3 regions of the Aminobacter sp. Piv2-1 genome follow, and region 1 is predicted to be linked to each of the others. Evidence: predicted binding sites of a transcription regulator. Region 1 holds the regulator's gene; each other region holds the start of a gene.

Region 1 (3,271 bases):
TCTGGCAACCTCGCTGATCGCCGGGCTGGCGACGAGTGTGTTCGGGGCGTGGCATTTCCAGCGCATCTCGCCGCTCAGCCTCTTCGCCAACCTGGCGGTGATGCCCATCGTCTCGGTGCTGGTGATGCCTTTTGCGGTTGCCGCCGGCGTGCTGATGCCGCTTGGCCTGGATGGGCTGTTCCTCGACACGATGGGGCGGGGTCTGGGCGCGATGATCGCCCTGGCGCAATGGTTCTCCGAGCGGTCGCCGGTCGACGCCGTCCGCCTGATTTCCGCCCGGTCGGTGATCCTCGTGACGGTTGCGCTCTGCGTCGCCTCCATGGCGACCACCCGGCTGAGGTTAGCCGCCCTGCCGTTCGCCGCGAGTGGATTGCTGCTGCTCGGCGAGGCAAGGACGCCAGACATATTGATCTCCGAAGACGGCCGGCTGGTCGGCGTGCCGACAGCGGACGGCAGGCTGGCGGTCAACCGCGCACGTCCGAGCGACTTCATCACCGACAGCTGGAAGAGGGCGGTTGTGGCGGAGGACCTGGTCGGCCCGGTTGGCGCGGGCGGCAAGGCGGCCCCGACCGCGAAGGCCTCCGCCGCGCGGCCAGATGCCGCGCTGCCGCCAGAGTCGGCCATGTCCCTGCAAGGAGAAGAAAAACCGGACCGCCGGCGGGCCTTTATCTGCGACGGCGGCCTTTGCACCATCGAGCACCCGTCAGGCGCCGTGATCGCCTATGCCGGCAACGCGGCAACGGCGAAACCTGCATGCGTCGTGGCGAGCCTGATCGTGATCGACGACGCGACGGCGCGGGACCCGTGCGCGAATTCGGCGACGACCGTGGTCACCAAGCGCGACCTGGCGCGTTTCGGCAGCGTGGCCGCGTTCTTGCCTGAAAAAGGGGAGGCGGCGGTCCGTCAAATCGAAATCCAGAGGGCGATAGCCGAGCCGTACCGGCCATGGCATGCGCAGCGGGCGTTCTCCCGCGAGGCGCGGGGCCTGCCGCCCTTCCGCCGGGACCGTGCAAAGCCGCCAGTGGAGAAGGCTGCGCCATAGAGCGTTTTGCAGCCAGACAGAAGCGCCCGGCATCGCATGAATGCGGTCGAGAAAGGCAGCCAGGCGCAGAATGCGCATTCTTCGGAATGCCCGCCGAGCTAGCCCGGACGCGCTGCACCCTGACCGGATGCTCTGCCCCCTGAGAGGCGATCGCTCCTAACCAGCGCTGGGCGAGTTGAGGGCGTTTCCGCCTTCCCTCGCATCGCGAAAGCGCTCTATCTCCTCGCTTTCACGCAATCCCGGGCGGAAAATCGCTTCGCGCTTTTCCTGAATTGCCCTAGTAGCGCCGGATCAGCCCGACCAGCTTGCCCTGTACCTTGACCCGGTCGGGGCCGAAGATGCGGGTTTCATAGGCGGGATTGGCGGCCTCGAGCGCGATCGATGCGCCCTTGCGGCGGAAGCGCTTGAGCGTCGCCTCCTCGTCGTCCACCAGGGCGACGACGATCTCGCCCGGATTGGCGCTATTGGCATTGCGGATGATGACAGTGTCGCCGTCGAAGATGCCGGCCTCGATCATCGAATCGCCCTTGACCTCGAGCGCATAGTGCTCGCCGCCCGAAATCATGTCCGGCGGCACCGAGATCGAATGCGTCCTGTGCTGGATGGCGTCGATCGGCACGCCGGCGGCGATGCGTCCCATCACCGGGATGGCGACCGCCGCACCTGCGTCGTCGTCATTGCCGGCCGAGAGCGCGCGCGACGGCTCGGGCTTGCGCCCAAGGCTGCCTTCGATGACACTCGGCGAGAACTTCCTGGCGGCGTTGAGGCCCGGAGCGATCGAGTCTGGCAGACGGATGACTTCCAGCGCGCGTGCCCTGTTGGGCAGACGCCGGATGAAGCCGCGCTCCTCGAGCGCGGTGATCAGGCGATGGATGCCCGACTTGGAAGCGAGGTCCAGCGCCTCCTTCATCTCGTCGAAGGACGGGGGGATGCCCGCCTCCTTCAGCCGCTCATGGATGAACAGCAGAAGCTCGTGTTGTTTGCGCGTCAGCATCGCTGCCCCCAAGGGAATCGAAAGAAAAACAAACCCGGAACAAACACTATATGTTCCAGTTGTGTTCCGCAACCGATTAAATTTTGGTGAAGGTGCCGAGGGCGGTCAGCGCAGCATGAGCACCCGGCAGCCAGTGCCAGATTCGGCAGCTGGTGCGAAGGGCTCGCGGATGATGACGCAATTGGCTTCGGCCAGGGTTCGCAGCATCGACGAGTCCTGGACCCCGAAGGGCATGGCGACCAGGCCGGCGTCGGTCTCGCTCACCATGCCGCGCACATAGTCCTGGCGCAGGTCGTTTGCCTTCATGGGCGCACCGAGCACGGCCTCGCGGATGTCGGGTGCGTAGACCCGTCCGGCAAGCTTTGCCAGGAGCGGCTTCAGGAAGAGGTGCGAGCAGATGAGGCTCGCCACCGGATTGCCGGGAAGGCCGACGCAGCGAGTCTCGCCGAGCCGTCCGAACATCAGCGGCTTGCCCGGGCGCATGGCGATCTTCCAGAAGTCGAGCTTCATGCCGAGGTCGGTCAGCACGCCGTGCACCAGGTCGTGGTCGCCGACCGAGGCGCCGCCGAGGGTGACGATCACGTCGGCTGCGGCGTCGAGCGCCTCCCGGACGAGTGCGGAGATCGATTCGGTCTTGTCGGGCGCTATGCCGAGATCGAGGACGCGGGCGCCGACCGAGCGGGCAATGGCCGCCACGCCGTAGGCATTGGAAGAGATGATCTGGTCGGGGCCGGGCGTGCTTCCCGGCGGCAGCAATTCGTCGCCGGTGGCGATGATCGCGACCAGCGGCGCGCGTTGCACGTCGAGCGTCGGATGGTTGGCGGCGGCCGCGAGCGACAGCGCTGCCGGGTCGATCAGGCGCCCGGCATCGAGGATGAGATCGCCTTCGTTGAAGTCGAGGCCCTTGGTACGGATGTTGCGGCCGGGCGCGGTCGGCTCGAACACCTCGACCTCGCCGTTGCCGAGATCGCGCACGTTTTCCTGGATGACCACCGTGTCCGCTCCGGCCGGCACAGGCGCGCCGGTGAAGATGCGCACGGCCTGGCCGCGCGCGATCTTTCCGGCGAACTGCCGCCCGGCAGCCGCCTCGCCGATCAGCGCAAGCCGGGCGGGCAGGTCGGCGATGTCCTGCGCGATCACCGCATAGCCGTCCATCGCCGAGGCATCGAAGGGCGGCTGGGTGCGCAGGGCGTGGAGCGGCGCGCCAAGGACACGTCCGAAAGCTTCGTCGAGGC
Region 2 (3,271 bases), on a different contig from region 1:
GGCGATCATCGTCGCCGCCACCGTCGTGCCGCCGGTGCGGCCCTCGGCCACTGCATAGGCGATGTCGGCGCGCGACAGCTTCATCGCGCCGCCGGTCATGGCCAGCGATTCGCGCTCGCCGTCGGACAGCCCGATCTTGACGCGGCCGCCGATCACCGCGATGGTCGCGGGCACGGCGCCCTCGTCGGAGATGATCTTCTCGACATTGGCGGCCATGGCGCTGTTGTCGGGGTAGGGCATGCCGTGGGTGATGATGGTGCTTTCGAGCGCCACGACCGGCTTGCCGGCGGCCAGGGCCGCGGCCACGGGCGCGTGGACGTCGATGAAGGGGCGGGCGGTTTCAGGCGTCATCTTGATCTCCATGGGCGGCCTCATGCCATTTCGGCGGCGTGTGGCACAAGGGCCAGGACCTCGTCGAAGGCCCCGGTGTCGAGCTCGGGCACGGCCGAAGGGCTCTCTATCGCAAGTACGGCGGCGGCGATGCCTTCCCGCAGCGCGGCATCGAGCCGCAAGCCGCGCATCAGCGCGACCGTCGCAGCACCCGCCAGCGCGTCGCCCGCGCCGGTGACGTCGACGATCCGGCGCGGGGCGGGGGGGGCAATCCCGATCAGGCCCGAAGCGTCATAGGCAAACACGCCGCTTCCGCCGGCCGTGACGACGCCGCGCTTCAGCCCGGCGGCGCGCAGGCCGCGGACGAATTCGTCCGGCACAGAATCGGCTGCGATGCCGGCCAGCACCGCCGCCTCGCGCCGGTTCATGTAGAGGCAGGACAGCCTGCCGAGGATCGGCACCAGCCGCACCGCCTTGGCGGGCGAGATCGCGATGGCGAAGAGCGGCTTGCCGGCAATCTCGGCGAGCTTCGAGAGTGCGGCTTCCGGCAGGTTGGCGTCGCACAGCACGGCATCCGCGCCTTCCACCGCCTCGCGCGCCTTGGCGCGCCTGAGCTGCTTGGCGAAGGCCAGTTCGTAGAGCCCCATGTCGGCAAGTGCTGCCACCACGTCGCCGTCGCGGTCGAGCAGCGCGGTGTAGCTGGGCGTGGCGCGGTCGAGGAAGATGGCCGACAGGTCCTCGATGCCGCTTGCCGCGATCGCCGCTGCGACCGCGTCGCCCGCCGCGTCGCCGCCGCGCACCGACATCATCACGCCGGTGGCGCCGCGTTGGACCGCGCCGCGCAGGGCGTTGAAGGCGCCGCCGCCGACATCCTCGCTCATCGAGCCGGGGATCGACGCGCCCGGCACGAAGGGGGCCGTCATCCGGCCGCGGCGGTCGACATGGGCGCCGCCGATGGCGAGGATTTTCGGTGCAGTCATCGGTGAGCCATCCGGCAGAATTTCGAAGCCGCGAACTTAGTTCGCCAGTGCCGGTGCAGCAACCGTGGCGAATCGCCTTGCATGTGGAATGTTCGCCGGAGCGATTGCTGCCGCATGCGACATGGCATCACGCATACGGCCGAAACGAAAAAAGAACACATGATGAAAAGTCACAATATTTCAATAAGTTGAAAGCTCTTGCCAAATGAGAACAAAACAGATACAAATTTACCTCGACATTGGATCGAGCGGCCTTCATTGATGACCAGGGGGTGATGTATCATGGCGCAGAATTCGTTGCGGCTTGTAGAGGACAATTCGGTGGACAAATCTAAGGCTCTGGACGCGGCGCTGTCGCAGATCGAACGCGCCTTCGGCAAGGGCTCGATCATGCGGCTTGGCGCCAACGAGCAGGTTGTCGAGATCGGTACGGTCTCCACCGGTTCGCTCGGCCTCGACATCGCGCTCGGCGTCGGCGGCCTGCCGCGCGGCCGCATCATCGAGATCTACGGTCCGGAAAGCTCGGGTAAGACGACGCTCGCCCTGCACACGGTCGCCGAGGCCCAGAAGAAGGGCGGCATCTGCGCCTTCGTCGACGCCGAACACGCGCTCGACCCGGTCTATGCCCGCAAGCTCGGCGTCGATCTCGAAAACCTTTTGATCTCGCAGCCCGATACGGGCGAGCAGGCGCTTGAGATCTGCGACACGCTGGTACGCTCCGGCGCCATCGACGTTCTGGTCGTCGACTCGGTCGCAGCACTCACCCCGCGCGCCGAAATCGAGGGCGAGATGGGCGAGTCGCTGCCGGGCCTCCAGGCCCGCCTGATGAGCCAGGCACTGCGCAAGCTCACCGCGTCGATCTCTCGCTCCAACACCATGGTCATCTTCATCAACCAGATCCGCATGAAGATCGGCGTCATGTACGGTTCGCCGGAAACCACCACCGGCGGCAACGCGCTCAAGTTCTACGCCTCCGTCCGCCTCGACATCCGCCGCATCGGCTCGGTCAAGGATCGCGACGAGGTCGTCGGCAACCAGACCCGCGTCAAGGTCGTCAAGAACAAGCTGGCTCCGCCCTTCAAGCAGGTCGAATTCGACATCATGTATGGCGAGGGTGTGTCGAAGACCGGCGAACTCATCGACCTCGGCGTCAAGGCCGGCGTCGTCGAGAAGTCGGGCGCCTGGTTCTCCTACAATTCGCAGCGTCTCGGCCAGGGGCGTGAGAATGCCAAGCAGTTCCTGCGCAACAATCCCGAGACGGCGCGCGAGATCGAGACCGCGCTGCGCCAGAATGCCGGCCTGATCGCCGAGAAGTTCCTGGAGAACGGCTCGCGCGAAGACTTCGAGGACGATGCCGGCGCCATGTGAGCGCGTGGTAGGGGCGGCACGGTTTCCGCCGCCTCCCGCAAGGATCATTGCTTCCAGGGATGACCGCCGGCCTTCGTGCCGGCGGTTTTCGTTTGGGCCAGGCGGATTCCCCGGCCGAACCGCCTGCAAATGTCGGATTTCCGCCTTCGAGGGCGTCCGGGTGGCGGGTCAGTTTCTTTATGTATTACAACTTCGTGCGCATTCACTGCGCGTCACGCCGGCCATGGCCGCTGGCGTCACCGACAAGCTTTGGGAGATCGCGGACATCGTTGCGCTGATCGAGGCCAAAGAAGCCGAAAAGCCTGCGGTTCGCGGTCCGCACAACCCGTACAACGAGATTGCCTGGCGGCTATATGCCTTCGACGATAACTGAATCGTAGTCCGGGGCTGAAGTGCCGCGCGTATGCCGCAAGGCTAAGTAACCCGCTGCTGCCGTGCGCGCCGCTTCGATGCTCTCGAACTCAATGACCACGATGCGATTATGGAGCGTGCCTTCGATGGCTTCAGTCCGGCCGCCGTTCACCAGCAAAGTGCCGCCGGCCTCCTTCCTAACCTTCACTGCCGCGTTCTTGTATTCTTCGAAACCGTCTGGA
Region 3 (3,271 bases), on a different contig from region 1:
GCGCGATGGCGCGCGGTCGCGTAGCCCATGTGGATCTCGAAGCCGTAGCGATTGTCGTTGGCGCCGCAGGCGGACATCATGCGGTCGCGGGTCACCTTGGCGACGATGGACGCGGCTGCGATCGACTGCGAGCGCTGGTCGCCCTTGACCAGGGCCCGGCAGGTGCAGGCAAGCCCGGGCGGCACGTCCCGGCCGTCGGCGAGAGCAGACCTCGCCGCCAGCGGCAGGCCGGCGAGCGCCCGGCGCATCGCCTCCAGGCTGGCCTTGCGTATGTCGGTGCGGTCGATGGTGTCGGCCGAGACCGAAGCGACGGCCACGCCGAGCGCTTTCTTGAGCACCTCGTCGAACAAGGCTTCGCGCTGCTGCGCGGTCAGGCGCTTGGAATCGTCCAGACCGTCGGGGATGTTGTCGGGATCGAGCACCACCGCAGCGGCGACCACGGGTCCCGCGAGCGGGCCGCGTCCGGCCTCGTCGAGCCCCGCGCAGGGCCAATGGCCGGCGGCGATCGCCTTCCGTTCGAAGGAGAAATCGGGCTTTTCCACGATTTCAAAGAGAAGCGGAGAATCGGAACGCGGGCGAGCCATGGTGCGGCGATGCTCGCATCGGCTCCGATTCTCCGCAAGACCCTCCAGACCACAGGGGCAGCGGTCAGGGAAGGCACCGTCTACTGGCCACGGGGGGAGGCCGGACGGAACTCGCAGTCGCGGGGCGGCGCCCCGCGGCCGTCAGAGCAGCATGAGCTGCTCGTGCTCCTTGGGAGCCGCCTTGAACAGGTCGGTTCGAAGCGGGGTACGCTCGGAGTTAAGGCCGAGGCGCTTGGCGGCGATCTCGAAGCGGCGGCCGATCTGCCACGCATAGGGGCCCTTGCCGCGCATGCGCTTGCCCCATTCCGAATCATAGTCCTTGCCGTCGCGCATCGAGCGGATCAGCGACATCACGTGCCGGTAGCTGTCCGGATAATGGCGCAGCAGCCAGTCCTTGAAGATCGGGCTGACTTCGAGCGGCAGGCGCAGCACCACGTAGCCTGCGCCGGTCGCGCCGGCGGCGCGCGCGGAATCGAGGATGCGTTCGATCTCCTGGTCGGTGAGGCCGGGAACGATCGGCGCCACCATGACCGAAACCGGGATGCCGGCATCGGAAAGCTGGCGTATCGCCTCCAGCCGCTTCGTCGGCGTCGCCGCCCGCGGCTCCATGGTTCGCGCCAGGAGCCGGTCGAGCGTCGTCACCGACAGCGCCACCTTGGCGAGACCCTTCTCGGCCATGCGGGCGAGGATGTCGATGTCGCGCGTGACCAGTGCGGACTTGGTGACGATGCCGACCGGATGGTTGCGCGCCTCGAGCACTTCGAGCACCTCGCGCATGATGCGCCAGTGCTTCTCGATCGGCTGGTAGGGATCCGTGTTGGTGCCGATGGCGATGGTGCGCGGCTGATAGCCGTCCCTCGAAAGCTCGCGGTCGAGCAGCCGCGCCGCGTCGGGCTTGGCGAAGAGCTTGGACTCGAAGTCGAGCCCGGCCGACAGGCCCATGTAGCTGTGCGTCGGCCTGGCGAAGCAGTAGACGCAGCCGTGCTCGCAACCGCGATAGGGATTGATCGAGCGGTCGAAGGAGATGTCCGGCGAGTCGTTGCGGGTGATGATGGTGCGCGGCTTCTCGACCTGCACTTCGGTCTTGAACGGCGGCAGTTCCTCGATGGTGCTCCAGCCGTCGTCGAAGACGTGCCGGCTGACCGGCTCGTAGCGCCCCGAAGGGTTGACGCCGGCGCCACGGCCGCGCCTGCGCTCCTGGTGGACGCGGATGCCGCTGTCTTCGATCATGGCATTGGCCATCCCTGACCTGCCGGCTCCGAAGGCCGCGACGTCGGCACGCGCTATGGGTTCCATTTCGCCGTCTCCCGATGGGAAGCCTGCCGGGCGTCGATTCGTCCGACATGAAACTATTCCTATTTTATGGAGTAGAACAAAGCAAGAACTTTGTGCTGCATGAGGGATGGCTGGCGCCGCGGCCGGCTTTCGGATATGCGGCTAGGGATGCTGAGCGTGCTGATCGAAACGCGGAACGACGAGGAGGGGCTGGCGCGCACGCTGGCCTCGCTGATTAGCGGTGCCGTCGAGGGCGTCGTCCGCGAGGTGATCGTCTGCGACCGGGGCTCGACCGACCAGACCCACTATGTCGCCGAGCATGCCGGCTGCGTGTTCCTCGCCGATGGCGGCATCAAGACGGGCATCGCCCAGGCCAAGGGCGACTGGCTGCTGCTGCTCGAGCCCGGCGCGCGGCTGGCGGAGGGGTGGACCGACGACGTCATGCGCCATGCGGCCAAGCTTGCGATGGCAGCGCGCTTCGCCCGCTCGAAGGCGAGCGCCCGCCCGTTCTGGGCGCGGGTCACGTCGAGGCCGCGCGCTTTGGAGCAGGGTCTGGTGATCACAAGGAAGCAGGCTGCCGTTCTCGGCCGCAACGGCGCCGATGCGGAAGGCATCGCCCGAGGCCTGGCGATGAAGACGCTGGAAGCCGAAATCGTGGTCGCGCCGGCGCGGAACTGACCAGCGGCATTGGCCTCGAAGGTTGACCTTCACGGCCCTCCCCCTCACCGCCTCGCTTTGCTCGGCACCTCTCCCCCAATTGGGGGAGAGGAATCGCAGCGTCGGCGATTGATGATTCCTCTCCCTCGCGAAGTGGGGGAAAGGTGGTTCGCCCCTGAGCCTGTCGAAGGGGCGAACCGGTGAGGGGGTGATCGAAATCAGGCCCAAATGGGGGACAAGAACCGATCAAGCCCTGCTGATCTCAGGCCTATTTGCCGCCGCGCCGCAGGTGCTCGTCGAGCCGCGGCATGATCTCCACGAAGTTGCAGGGCATGTGCCGGTAGTCGAGCTGCGGCTTGAGGATGCCGTCCCAGGCGTCGCGACAGGCGCCGGGCGACCCGGGAAGCGCAAAGACGAAGGTGGCGTTGACGACGCCGCCGGTGGCGCGCGACTGGATCGTCGAGGTGCCGATCTTGTCGTAGGAGATGCGGTGGAAGACTTCGGAGAAGCCGTCCATGCGCTTCTCGAACAGCGGCTCCAGCGCCTCGGGCGTCACGTCGCGGCCGGTGAAGCCGGTACCGCCGGTGGTGATGATGACGTCGATGTCGGGATCGCGCGACCAGGCGGCCACGCATTGCCGGATCTTGTCCTTGTCGTCGGTGACGATGTGGCGGAGCGCGAGGATATGCCCGGCCTCGGTGATCCGGTCGGCCAGCGTCTGGCCGGACTTGTCGTCGGCGAGCGTGCGCGTGTCG

Evidence for each region. The regulator LexA, encoded in region 1, represses DNA repair genes until DNA is damaged. The targets are predictions, from matches to a motif close to TGTTCNNNNTGTGTTCNG.
Region 2: a site for LexA is predicted at 1,451-1,468, ahead of recA (recombinase RecA). Genes of this name have one in related genera too.
Region 3: a site for LexA is predicted at 1,953-1,970, ahead of AmiPiv_RS01215 (PA0069 family radical SAM protein). Genes of this name have one in related genera too.

The regions. Positions count from the first base shown of each region.
Region 1 is NZ_JARKMU010000016.1:48,854-52,124, forward strand. It holds gene AmiPiv_RS23400 (ComEC/Rec2 family competence protein) at 1-1,042, shown strand, start outside; gene lexA (transcriptional repressor LexA) at 1,320-2,036, opposite strand; gene AmiPiv_RS23410 (molybdopterin molybdotransferase MoeA) at 2,142-3,271, opposite strand, start outside.
Region 2 is NZ_JARKMU010000005.1:252,402-255,672, reverse strand. It holds gene AmiPiv_RS11580 (pseudouridine-5'-phosphate glycosidase) at 1-351, opposite strand, end outside; gene AmiPiv_RS11575 (carbohydrate kinase family protein) at 372-1,310, opposite strand; gene recA (recombinase RecA) at 1,593-2,678, shown strand; partial or broken gene AmiPiv_RS11565 (hypothetical protein) at 2,858-3,051, shown strand; gene AmiPiv_RS11560 (DUF1330 domain-containing protein) at 3,028-3,271, opposite strand, start outside.
Region 3 is NZ_JARKMU010000001.1:247,396-250,666, forward strand. It holds gene AmiPiv_RS01210 (ribonuclease HII) at 1-584, opposite strand, end outside; gene AmiPiv_RS01215 (PA0069 family radical SAM protein) at 726-1,880, opposite strand; gene AmiPiv_RS01220 (glycosyltransferase) at 2,028-2,537, shown strand; gene moaB (molybdenum cofactor biosynthesis protein B) at 2,785-3,271, opposite strand, start outside.